Linked DNA regions of Persicobacter psychrovividus. The protein of the gene in region 1 interacts with the protein of each later gene in a pairwise test. Links are inferred from orthologs where the notes say so. Each region holds a gene or a part of one and is shown on either strand. Other genes may lie near its edges.

The links.
Region 2: the proteins of ndk (region 1) and ung interact in binary tests that used the Escherichia coli proteins (3 or more experiments, as listed by UniProt). The link is inferred for Persicobacter psychrovividus from one-to-one orthologs.

Annotation. Positions count from the first base shown.
Region 1 is NZ_AP025292.1:56,018-63,853, reverse strand. The notes cover bases 2,313-5,193. They hold ndk (nucleoside-diphosphate kinase), read left to right. Parts: upstream 2,313-3,458; coding sequence 3,459-3,929; downstream 3,930-5,193. Other genes in these bases: AABK40_RS00240 (Crp/Fnr family transcriptional regulator), read right to left, coding at 4,936-5,193; AABK40_RS00245 (hypothetical protein), read left to right, coding at 4,180-4,818; AABK40_RS00255 (MarR family winged helix-turn-helix transcriptional regulator), read right to left, coding at 2,632-3,105; AABK40_RS00260 (3-hydroxyacyl-CoA dehydrogenase/enoyl-CoA hydratase family protein), read right to left, coding at 2,313-2,591. In the rest of the region: AABK40_RS00265 (acetyl-CoA C-acyltransferase), read right to left, coding at 1-163; more of AABK40_RS00260, read right to left, coding at 192-2,312; more of AABK40_RS00240, read right to left, coding at 5,194-5,544; AABK40_RS00235 (DUF2492 family protein), read left to right, coding at 5,600-5,863; AABK40_RS00230 (hypothetical protein), read right to left, coding at 5,946-6,125; ltrA (group II intron reverse transcriptase/maturase), read right to left, coding at 6,362-7,759. UniProt on the Escherichia coli protein: Major role in the synthesis of nucleoside triphosphates other than ATP. The ATP gamma phosphate is transferred to the NDP beta phosphate via a ping-pong mechanism, using a phosphorylated active-site intermediate.
Region 2 is NZ_AP025292.1:3,065,734-3,070,927, forward strand. What follows is about bases 2,478-5,194. They hold ung (uracil-DNA glycosylase), read left to right. Parts: upstream 2,478-3,361; coding sequence 3,362-4,027; downstream 4,028-5,194. Other genes in these bases: AABK40_RS13235 (BamA/TamA family outer membrane protein), read right to left, coding at 2,478-3,198; AABK40_RS13245 (DUF3427 domain-containing protein), read right to left, coding at 4,270-5,194. In the rest of the region: AABK40_RS13225 (asparagine synthase-related protein), read right to left, coding at 1-1,055; nth (endonuclease III), read right to left, coding at 1,129-1,779; more of AABK40_RS13235, read right to left, coding at 2,053-2,477. UniProt on the Escherichia coli protein: Excises uracil residues from the DNA which can arise as a result of misincorporation of dUMP residues by DNA polymerase or due to deamination of cytosine.

The sequences.
Region 1 (7,836 bases):
CCACAATCAAATCATCGACTCTTTTGGTATCAAGACCTTCTACTTTACTGACCAAATGTTTAATCACATCCGCAGCAATATCATCGGGGCGGGTGAATCGAAAACCGCCCTTTTTTGCTTTTCCTACTGCCGAACGATAGCCGGCAACGATATATGCATTCATGGTTCTAAATTTTGCGTTTGGTAATGGATTAGTTGCGTAATGGTTTGCCACCATTGAGAATTGCCTGAATACGCTCAAGGGTCTTTTTCTCGCCTGTCAGCGACAGGAAGGCTTCCCTTTCGAGGTCAAGCAAATACTGTTCGGAAACAACTGTTGGTGCCGAGAGGTCACCACCACACATCACGTTGGCAATTTTCTTGGCAATCTTCACGTCGTGATCAGAGATATAATTCCCCATTCGCATACCGTTTACCCCAGCATAGAACATGGCCATACCTGACCGGCCCTGTACCTTAAATGTACGCTCAGCAGCCTGTGTATATCCTTGATCCGCAAGGCGAATTACAGCCGCCTTCGCATCGGCTATCTGTCGATCTTTATTGAGGGTAATGCTGTCTTTAGCCGTAATAATGCCCATATTTTTGGCTTCATAGGCGGAAGTGGCCACTTTAGCCATCGCAATATTCATGAAGGTTTCCTGTAAAGTATTGAGCTCTACATCTCCACTCATGGCACGATCAGCCGCGCGCATGGTCAGTTCTTTGGTTCCTCCCCCGGCAGGGATCAGCCCAACACCGACTTCCACCAATCCAATGTAGGTTTCCCCGGCCATCTGAACGTGATCGGCATGCAGGGTCAGTTCACAACCTCCACCTAAAGTCAAGGCATGCGGAGCAACCACCACAGGCACCGAAGAATATCGGGCACGCATCATGGTCTTCTGGAAAGCCGCAATCATGAAGTCAATCTCATCATACTCCTGTTCAATGGCATTCATAAATACCAAAGCGAGGTTGGCACCTGCGGAGAAGTTCTGCCCGTTATTGGCAATCACCAAACCGCGGTATTTTTCTTCTGCCAGACTGATCGCCTTATTGATCCCTTCAATCACTTCCCCACCAAGGGTATTCATTTTGGTATGGAACTCAAGGTTCAATACCCCATCGCCAATATCGAAAAGGGTAGTGCCTGAATTTTTCCAGACCACATTGCTTTCCCGCAAATTGTCCAGTATGATGTACTCTTCCGTACCAGGAACACCTTTATAGGATTTGGAAGGAATGTCATAGAAAGTCGTGGTTCCGCCTTCAGCCTTAAAGAAGGTTTCATGACCGGCCTCCAGCATTTCATAAACCCATTGGGCAGGCTTGTAACCTGCTTCTTCCATTTTGGCGACGGTCTTTTTCACCCCCACCAATTCCCAGGTTTTGAATGGACCTACTTCCCAGCCAAAACCAGCACAGATCGCATCGTCTATTTTGTAAAGCTCATCGGTGATTTCAGGAATACGGTTAGACACATATTGGAACAAACCATAGAAAGAATCACGATAAAATTCACCCGCTTTGTCTTTACCGGAAAGCAATACCTTGAAACGTTCCTTCACGTCATCAATAGGCTTGGTCATTTCCAGAGTAGGGAAAGAGGCCTTCTGCTTTGGTTCATACTCCAGCGTTTCCAGGTTCAAAGTCAAGATCACTTTGTTGCCATTCTCGTCTTTGGTCTTTTTGTAGAAGCCTTGCTTGGTTTTATCCCCCAGCCATTGTTTTTCGATCATGGTGTTGATCACCGGAGGCAGATTAAAGGTCTCTCTTGACTCATCATTCTCCAAAGTAGCATAAAGGTTGTTGGAGACCTTCACAAGGGTATCCAGCCCTACGACATCAGAAGTACGGAAGGTTGCCGACTTCGGACGGCCAATCACCGGACCGGTTAATTTATCAATCTGGTCGATATTCAGCCCAAACTTCTGCATGGAATCCACGACCTTCAAAATCGCATAAATACCAACACGGTTGGCGATAAATGCAGGAGTATCTTTACAGCGTACAGTGGTTTTACCGAGGTATCGGTCTCCATAATGCATGAAGAAATCCACCACTTCCGGATCGGTATCAGGGGTAGGAATAACCTCGAGCAACTTCAGATAGCGAGGCGGGTTGAAAAAGTGCGTACCGCAGAAATACTTCTTGAAATCTTCCGAACGGCCTTCGGTCATCAGGTGAATGGGAATTCCTGAGGTATTTGAGGTAATGAAAGTTCCCGGCGTACGGTATTTTTCCACCTGCTCAAACACCACCTTTTTGATGCCCAGATTTTCTACCACCACTTCCACAATCCAGTCTACCTCCTTAATTTTGGGCATATCATCATCGAAGTTACCCAGGGTAACTCTTTGCGCAAAAGCCGGATCATAAAGCGAGGCGGGCTTGGATTTTACTGCTGTGTTGAACATCTGGGTAACGATGCGGTTTTTCACAACAGCCATCTCCAGGCTCAAACCTTTCTTTTCCTCCTCGGGCGTCAGTTCTTTGGGAGAGATATCCAACAAAAGTACTTCTACGCCGATGTTTGCCAAATGGCAGGCAATTCTTGAGCCCATAATTCCAGAGCCAAGGATAGCCGCTTTTTTAATAGATCGATTCATGGTGTGGTAAAAAATTTAATTTGTTTTGGGTATTATTCACCTATTTGGTCGTTAGAGGGAAATCCTCCAACAAGTTTATTTGTTCTTTATTTGCTTGTTCTACAACACTGTTAACTTTCGAGGCAACACGGAAAAACACTTCCAGTTCCTGATCTTCCACCGCATTACGAACTGCCTCATTGAATGACCGCACAGTAACAATGGATACTTCACGTTTTTTTCGGCCCTTTTCTGTTAAATGGATTAAAACTGAACGCCGATCATACTTCGCTTTTTCGCGATATATCAGCTCCCGTTCTTCCATATTCTTGAGTAACCGCGATAAACTGCGACTTTCGAGCCCCATTAATGGTGCAATTTTGGTCGCAGGCGTACCTTCAGTTGGGTGGATATTCAACAACACATAGCCGATCGATGTGGTAATCTCTTGTGAGGAGGCGTAACGATTATACATTCGGGAAATCGCATGCCAACTCGCCTTGAAAATGTAATCGACAGTTTCTTCTTTCTTCATAGCTGTTTAGGTCTTAACTGAATATACAAAAAAAATGTTCGGCATGCCGACTATTATTGAAAAAAAACGATATTGTCTATTACTATTCAGTTCAACAAGATGTACTAAATTGTTCATAAACTGCCATTTAAACCTGTAGTGAACGAGCAATTGAAGATTGACGACACTATATAATGCAACAGATTACAACACGGGGAGCATAAAGGAAACCAGCAATGTACCTTTTGGTGCAAAAAGTAATCGCTTTAACATTATCATAAAATGGCGAATCTTTTTTAAACTGATTTTCTTGCATTTATAAAAAAACTTTAGAATTTTCAATAAACAAACATCAACCTCAAACTAAAAAAACTATGGATTCAGGAAATTTCACCTTTACGATGATCAAGCCTGGGGCGGTCAATAACGAGTATATCGGCCCAATTTTGGCGAAAATTACAGACGCGGGTTTCCGCATCGCCGCTATGAAGATGATCAAGCTGAGGACCGCTCAAGCGGAAGTTTTCTACGGGATTCATAAAGAGCGCCCATTCTTCCGCTCGTTGGTTGAGTTCATGACCTCGGGCCCTATTGTTGTGGCGGTTCTTGAAAAAGAAAATGCTGTTCAGAGCTACCGTGAATTGATTGGCAGTACAAATCCTGAAGAAGCGAAATCAGGAACGATCCGCAAGTTATTTGCAGAATCCGTGAGTAAAAATGCCGTACATGGTTCTGACAGTGTAGAAAATGCTGCAAACGAAGCGCTGTTTTTCTTTTCCCGTTCAGAAATTTTCACTGAATCTGGAGAAGTGAAACTTCAGTTCGATGTGACTGTTCCACGCTAAGGAAGCAGACAAAAAACATGGCAAACACCTGAGACAACCTCAGGTGTTTTTTTGTTCCCTAAATTATAAATGACCTGCTCTTGCCCCATCATTAGTTGGATTTTCGAGTACCAAACGGGCACAAGTTTGGCAGGTGATGAATAAAAAGCCCTATAAAAGGTGCACTTTTCACGATTGATAAATTAGAAAGGTAAGCCGGAATAAATTATATTGGATCATCTTTAATCAGGTAAAAATCAAACGGAAAGTTATGAACACCCTTAAAACGATACTTATTGCTATGATGGGGACAACTGTACTGTTCAGCTGTACAGAGTCTAAAAAACAAGAGCAAAAACAAAGTGCCTCCACTGAAGAGGTCAGTCAGGACGCTACAAGTGTCGCTTTTGATCAGTCTTTTGATTTTGATGGTCAGAAAATGGTGGTTCATATTCCCAATACTTCCACAGGCAACAAAATTACGATTACACCTGAGGGCTTTGAAAATATGAAAGAGCCTTATGAAGAGGCCATTGAAGGGATTGTTCGGGAAGGCTATGTGGCCGACCTCGACCAGGATGGCTACAAGGAATTGTATCTTTTTGAATACAGCCAGGGGAGTGGTGCCTATGGGCAGGTTCGTGCCTATGCCTCCTACAGTAATAAATCATTTGGCCCCATTTACATGCCCGAATTGAGCGCTGATTTAAAGCAAGGTTATATGGGGCACGATCGATTTGTAATCGAGGGTGGGCAGCTGGTGCGTGAGTTCCCTATTTATAATGACAGCGACACCAACGCGAAGCCTACAGGTGGAATGCGCACGATAAAATACCGACTTGAAAAAGGCGAGGCAGGCATGATTTTAAAAGCCGAAAGCGGAAAAACAGGACTAAAAATTGGACTTTAATATAAAAATCGAAGGCGAATATAATTTGGTCTAAATTTTGCTGCATCGACATCACAATCGAATAGTAGAAATAACGATTTTATGGAAAGGAAGAGCGCTCAAGGGTTCTTCCTTTTTTTATTTTAGCCAAATCTTTTTGTTGATCAGGGAGACAATCCCTTCTTTTTCCATTTTTTTTATGGCCCTGATGACCGTCTCCACCCGCAAACCAAGACGATCTGCAACCTCTTGGCGGGTCAGTGAAATCAGAAATGGCCGCTCGGCCTGTTGTGCTTCGGCCATATATTTAAAAAGCTCGGCGATTCTGTGAACCACGTCACCAGTACTTTCCCTTTGCATTACCGATTTATATAGTAGCCGCTTAGAAAGCACTTCGGAAAATTTAAAGTGTAGGGCAGGGCAAGAAGATAACAGCTCGAGAAATGCCGTTCGCTTGAGGCGCCAAATACTGCCTGCTGAAAGCATTTCCCCAGAAGAAGGATAGGGGAAATTGCCAAAAATTGCTGGCTCACCAAAACTTTCCCCGGCTTTGAAAATCCCCTGAACAAAGGTTCTCCCTTCCGTGGAATAGTGAATCATCTGCGCCTCACCTTGAGCGATCTGATAATAAAAAACAGGGGCGTCACCTTCGGTAAAAATCCGTTCCCGTGCTGAGAAGGGGATCTTTTGGGCACCATTTTTTCTTAATATTTCCTCGGGGATGATCGGGCTTATGACATCGGTCATATCATTCACAATTTTGGTCTATGGATCTTTACAGCAAAGATATAAAATAACGATTATGAACAATATTCAACACGTACACGAAGTAATTTTCATGGTTCAACAAAATGACGGTCAGTTTACTGCGGAATCATTGGTGGAGGCGATCACTGAAAAATGGGGCGCAGATGTTCAGTTTATGGCATGTTCAGGCGTACCTTTCCCTAAAGAGGATGCTTTGGATTTTATTATCGGAAAAAACAAAGTGGAGCTTATTGATGGCAAAATCCGTATCGTAACAGCGATGTCGATTTGTAATGGCCACGAGAATTTTCAGGCGTAATTTATCACGATAAGTGATATAATCATATCAGTACGGACGTTGCATGCAACGTCCGTACATGTTATGAAAATATTTTTTTGCTTTAAAAATTACCCTCTTCCTTAGTCGCAAGCACATCCATAAAATCACTGATCACATACTCGACCGTTTTTCCTTCTTTTACAGCCTGAGAAAAGGCAACAATGTCGGTAGAGATCAGCATCCCCAATAAAATTCCGAAGATAAAGCGATAACGTTTCAAAAAAGCTTTCATTTTACTCATGATTAGGTTGTTTTGGTTGAGTCGAAAAGTGAATATCTTTTTGGCTTATAGATGGAAATCTACGACCAGTAAATAAAGTAGATGTTCAAAATCTACAAAAAACCCATCATATATAAAACACAATATTTTAATTTAAAATCAATAGGGTAGATGGCTGGTGAAAGAGAATTTCCTCTTTCACCAGTGCACCTCCCACACCACCCTGCGTACGGATCCGTACAGGGCGGTTCCTTAATTCAGTGTACAGAGAGATAGTATGTCTTTAGAGAGACGTAGCCTTGTTCTCGAAGCACTTCATCAGTCAGGGTTTTGTGTAATACAGGGCTCTTTGCGATCCGCCAATGTCCTTTTCTTGTGTTGGCGTGTTCCCAGGCTTTCGATGTATCGGCACCCAGTCGCTTTAGTTCCTTGAACCGTGTTCTTACCCGCTTCCAATTCTTCCAAGTAAATGCCCGAATTCGTCGGCGTAACCACTCGTCGAGTCGTTGCATGATGGTTTTCATCTCGGCAAATTTGTAGTAATTGATCCACCCTTTTATCGTTTGAGATAGCAGGGTTTTCCGCCTTTGATAGCCCAGACCATTACTTTTATTGGTGATAGCACGCATTTTATCCTTTAGCCGATTGATACTTTTGGCTTGAACTCGAAAACGTGCTTTTCCCTTCCACATGTAGAAGGAGTATCCCAAAAATTTGATTTGCCGTCTTGGTACTACCTGCGTTTTCTCCTTGTTCACCCTCAAATACAGCCTACCTTCAATAAATCGGGTAACTGTTCTTTTGAGTCGTTCCGCTCCTTTTCTACCTTTACTAAAGATAATCATATCATCAGCATAGCGCACGAATCGGTGTCCCCGCTTGGTCAGTTCTTGATCCAACACATTAAGCATTACATTGCTCAATAATGGGCTCAATGGTCCACCCTGCGGTACGCCGTCGGTGCTTGCTTCAAATTTATGACCGATCACAACACCTGCATTCAAATATTTGTGAATGAGTGAAATCACCGATCCTTCCTTGATTTGTTCTGACAGTAAAGTGATAAGATAACTATGATTTACCGTGTCAAAGAACTTCTCCATATCTAAGTCCACCGCATAGCGATAGCCTTCTGATAAGATCTCTTGACTCTGAAGTAGTGCCTGGTGCTGACTGCGGCCAGGACGAAACCCATAGCTATGAGGTGAAAATTCCTTTTCGTAAATCGGAACTAAAACTTGGCTGATCGCCTGTTGTACCCAACGATCCACTACCGTTGGTATCCCCAAAGGGCGTGTCTTCCCATTGTCCTTCGGTATTTCTACACGTCGGACTGGGTTCGGGCGGTAGTTCCCTTGACGTATGGATTGTACAATTTCCCTTCCATGAATTTGCAGATATGACGCCAAAGCGCCGACCTTCATTCCATCAATTCCATGGCTCCCTTTGTTCTTGACCACTCGCTGATAAGCTCGGTTCAAATTATAAGGACACAAGATTTTGTCTAACAATCCTTCCTTTCTCTGTGTAACTGTGAAATCATCCGCTTCAGTTATCCAAACAAAAGTCGGCACTCGATCGGCTTTCTCCTGTTCTGCAGGTGCTTTTCCGAACAAGCTACTGTTTCTTCGTACTTTCTGCTTTCTACCTTTCATTCGGTAACTTTCTATAATGATTCCTAATTAAAGTTCAGTCCTTCGCCATCGGTCTCGACTACTATGACTTCGGCTGA
Region 2 (5,194 bases), 3.0 Mb from region 1 along the record:
ACAAAGGCTGATGCTGTCAATACCGGGCTTTCCATTTTCTGAATAAATTCATCCCACATCTCCAAAGATTTATCAGAGAGGACTTCTTGATATAATGCTAATCCCTCCTCATAGGACGTATCTTCAGCAAAGCGGAAATCACCGTAGCGTTTATCACCTTCTTTGGGGGCATTAGCCAAGCTGTAAGTCAGGGCTGCCCTTACCCCTCCAACACGCCCTGCAGTAGCCAAAGAGGTAGAAATTTGCCCTCCAGTAAACAATAAACCGATGTTCTTTTCAGCAGTAGTTTCCATGAATAAGGCATCGACCAGAGCTTCCTCCAAAGCATCTAAATTGGTGATATTTTCACCTTGAGAAACTTTATCCACGGACTTACCCACGATTGTGGATAAGTTGCCAGACAGATCTCCACAGTCATATTTATATACTTTTAATGATGTAAGCTTTTGAATGTTTTTAAACAAAGTTTGATTACCTGAAGCAAAACCCTGCGCCAAAATTTGACTAACTACCAAATTATCAATGGATTTAACAGGTAACGCTGTCGCTGAAATTGCCTGAAAAGCGGAGGATAATACCAAATAATTCTTGTCCTCATAATGATAAACCGACCGACCGCTCTTCGAGTTATCCACAATTATCAACTTATCAACAGACTTATCCACAAAAAAGCCCGCAAAATCTCCGTTTAGGTTAGAAAAGGATTCAAATTCGTCATTTTTGCACCATTCCATCCACACTTCAGCATCGGAAAGAGAGCTGAAATGCACCCCACTATCCATTAAGTTATTCTTAATATCATGATAGTTAAATAAATCGCCTTCCATTGCTGCAAAACAAGTGCTTTCTTTATCCTTGAGCGGCTGAAGTGTCGCTTTCTCCAGTTCACCGATCAGTAAATTATTCACCGCAAGGTAAATTGTTCCTATTGATAAAGGTATTTGTTGATAACTCAACGGCTGGTTTCCCATGTGTTCACATGCACCAAGCATTTTATTGATAAGTGCTTCGCCGTTTTGATTTTGCTTGTCCCAGATGAGGTGTATTGCAGACATAAAGAAGATCGATTTTTTGGAAATGGATAATCAATAAAAAAGGAGTCATATAAAATGCTCCTCAGTGATAAATTTAAAAGGTAAATACTTGCTTATCATAAGCCTTACAAAAAGCCGTGATCTTGCAATCTTCACATTTAGGTCGGCGCGCCAAACAAACGTACCTCCCATGCAAAATCAGCCAATGGTGTGCTTTGGGCACCACTTCCGTAGGAATATGCCGCATCAATTGTTTTTCGACTTCCAAAGGGGTTGAGGAGGTCATGTTGACCAAACCAATACGTTTAGAAACCCGATACACATGCGTGTCCACGGCCATTGCAGGCTGATCATAAACCACCGATACGATTACATTGGCCGTTTTCCGACCAACCCCAGGCAATTTTACCAGCTCTTTGATCGTTGAAGGCACCTCGCTATTGAAATCCTCTACAAGCATTTTACCCATTCCAATCAGGTGTTTAGTCTTATTGTTGGGGTAACTGATGCTTCGAATATATGGAAATAGCTCATCAAAATGAGCATTGGCCAAATGCGCTGGCGTAGGAAAATCCTGAAACAGGGCAGGGGTTACCATATTCACCCGCTTGTCGGTGCATTGGGCAGAAAGTGCCACCGCCACAATGAGTTCAAAAGGGTTGGAGTAATGCAGCTCCGTTTCTACTTCGGGTTGCGCTTCGGCAAAATAACTTAATATGCCTTCGTATCTTTCTTTTCGGGTCATGCTAATTCGATCGAAATGTGCTTTCAGGTATAAAATACTCAATATCGTATTTCAGATTTGGATAAAAAACTGCCCAAGCTGATTAAATGTGAATAAAGCCGAATCAGTAGCCGTCAGTTGATAATGAAGATGATTTGGGGTTGGTGATATTCGATTTACCAAATAAAAAATCTATGAACATCTGTTGACAATATGACGCCGTGCAATAATCAGGAGCTACACCATTAGCTTAAGCATTTACTCAGGCGATGTATTGACCGAACACTTAACAGCTTAAAAAGATTCCCGCATGGTAAAGAAAATAGCCACTTCTTCCCCAGGACTCTTCCCGATATCAAGCCTGAAATTGATGTGATCTTTAGGCAATAACTGAAACCGAAGCCCCGCACCGCACATCCACTTGCCATCTCGGGTCAGGGAGGCCGACCAATCTTCCCGACGGTTACCCCAACCACCGAAAAAAGCGGCACCAAATCGGCCATAAATATGACGGCGATATTCTGTCTGTAAATAATAGATATGATTATCGATATACTTGTTTGGGTGGCCTATTGAACGCAGCAATCGACTGCCACCCAAGGAGGGTAATTTGTAAAATGGCACATCGTCTCCCACCACAAACTCATAATACCCTTGCACTCCGATCACATTTTTGGGTGAACCAATCGACCAAAAGGAGGCCAAATCAAGCTCAAAATGCTGAAAAGTAAAATCACCGAAATAATAGCGGTAATCAAAAGTAAAAATCTCACCTTTGGTAGGATAGAGAATGTCATTTCTCGTGTCGAAACGCGCATCAAGCCCTATTCCCGTTAAAAAACCTCCTTCATACCCATTTATATTTTCATTCAGTCCGCCATTCGAGAAGCCTGAATTGCTTACCCAGGAAAGGTCATAAGAACCTCCCAGAAAGAACTTGTCCGTGATAGGGTGCAACACTACGCCTTCGAGGCCAAAGGTATTGGCGAAAAAACTCGTTTCTTCGCCTGTCGGTCCACCAATTCCAAAAAAAGTATCGGGAATACGTGTCCATAACATTCGAGAGGTCACCAGCCACCCATTTGGATTATAATAAATTAAATCGGCATCAAGGTGCAGTTGTCCTTTTGTAGAGTAAGAAAAAGAGGGGACAATAGAAGTTGGGCGGCTGTACTTACTTTTCTGAACTTCCTGCAGATGAGATTTAAAAACGATCACAGGCATGATGCCCACATCCAGGCCAACCTGCTCACTGTAATCCAGCAGAGGATAAAATGAAAGTGTATATTTTGGACGGTCAATAGTGATCAAGTCCATTACTTGCTCCACAAATTCCATGGATCCTTTCTCAAAATTATCCTGCCCTTCTACTACATCCTGTGCAAATGCGGAAATAAACGCAGTACACAATAGCATCAAAATCAATCCCTTTTTTTTCATTAACTAAGCAACATGTCGTAAAAGCTGTAAGTTAGTAGGTAATTTTTTTAATCAAATATACAATTTTCTATATTTCTGTATTTGCTCACTAACTGTTCGGAGGCATAACGCTTCTCGGTAAAAATTGTTAATTTTGGACTTCCTTTTAAACCATACGATTGATATGAACTCCCTCCAACTCCCTGCCGACTGGCAGACAATACTGGCTCATGAAACCGCTCAGCCCTATTTTAAATCACTGGAAAAATTTGTGGACGAAGCCTATAAAAACAGTATCGTTTACCCGCCAAAACCCATGGTATTCAATGCTTTTGAGCGGTCGATATTTCAAAATACCCGAGTTGTAATATTGGGACAGGACCCTTACCACGGCATGGGGCAAGCACATGGATTGAGTTTTTCGGTGATGGATGGGGTCGCCTTCCCACCTTCATTACGCAATATTTTCAAAGAACTGAAGCGTGATCTGGACATTGATCCTCCCTTCAGCGGTAATTTGGAACGTTGGGCCGACCAGGGAGTTTTGCTGTTGAATGCCACGCTAACGGTAGAAAATGGGAAAGCAGGAAGCCACCAAAAGCAAGGTTGGGAAACATTTACTGATGCGGTAATTCAAAAAATTGCAGATGAAAAGGAGCATGTCGTTTTCATCCTCTGGGGCGCTTATGCACAAAAGAAGGCGAGCTTAATTGATGAAAGTAAACATTGTATTTTAACCTCCGCACACCCTTCGCCACTATCAGCACACCGCGGTTTTTTGGGGAATGAGCACTTCAGTAAAACGAATAAATATTTGAAAGAAAAGGGGTTGAAGGAAGTGGAGTGGTGAGAATCTCACATCTTAATCTTTATTTTCATCGGGTTAAAACCCGAAGCTATTACTAAATGCACCTTCGGCACAAGAGCCATGACAAAGGCTTTTCGTAATAGGCATGAGATTTATTCCATGGAAAAATGAAACATTAGCAAGTGTTGAAAAGGACCTTGATGAAAAGGATTACCATGATTTTTATTTTACCCTGTCTATCGCGAGAGCCCCTCTCGTGATAGCTCTAATAGCCTCGATATCCCTTACCCCATCTTTTTACTTACTGAGACCAAACTTGCCGGCATAGGTACATCTAATGCCCATTCGATACTCATCGGCTTTTCGCCACGATGTTTTCGATAAGCAACAGGCCCTAAAAAGGTAAATGGCATCGTCAGGCCGTATTCATCCCGTTTCTTTTCTCGGACAAATAGTAGAATGTTTTTCTTATTTCGTTTTTGTTCGATATAAGAAAGGCCTACGCCGCGCAAAGGGGTGGCACTGTTTTGCGATTGCCAATGAAATAAGGTATCACTTATGGCATAATCCTCATACATTGTCGAAGTGGAAAAGTCTCGTTCAGATTTATCCAAAGTAACGAATAACAGATCGATATTGTCCTTTTTGATACTCAATACCCCTTCCCTTGAAGAGGATTTTTTTTCAAACGTACTGTCACCAAAAGCGGCCAAAATCTCTGTTCTGCTGTATTGGGCATGCAAATTTAACTGACAGGGAAAAGCAAAAGATGATGTCGGCATCACGTAATCAATCTGATCCAGGCGATGTTCAATAATCTCATTAAACTCCTGCAGCAGATCAGGAAAATCTTTCAATCTATTTACCGCCTGCTGCTCATTTTCAAAGTTCAGTTTCTTTCCTGCATCATCCCAAATGAGATAGTGGAACATCCGGTTGAGTGCTTCCTTTTGAGTGGCTGATTTACCTGCCACATAAGCACGTAAATATTGTAGATACGCCTGATCATTAGCCGTAATTAATCTTTTGAGTCCGGCTACGATCTTCTTGAAATAGTTGTCATTATCATCAAGGTCCATCATGCCTGCCCAAAGCTTAAGCTGTGTCCAACATCCCACTTTATACACCGCCCGTATATCCAAATCATGAAAGGACAAGAAGTTGGATAGTGTCAGTTGCTGAGTGGTGTCGGAATGCCAATTTTCAAGT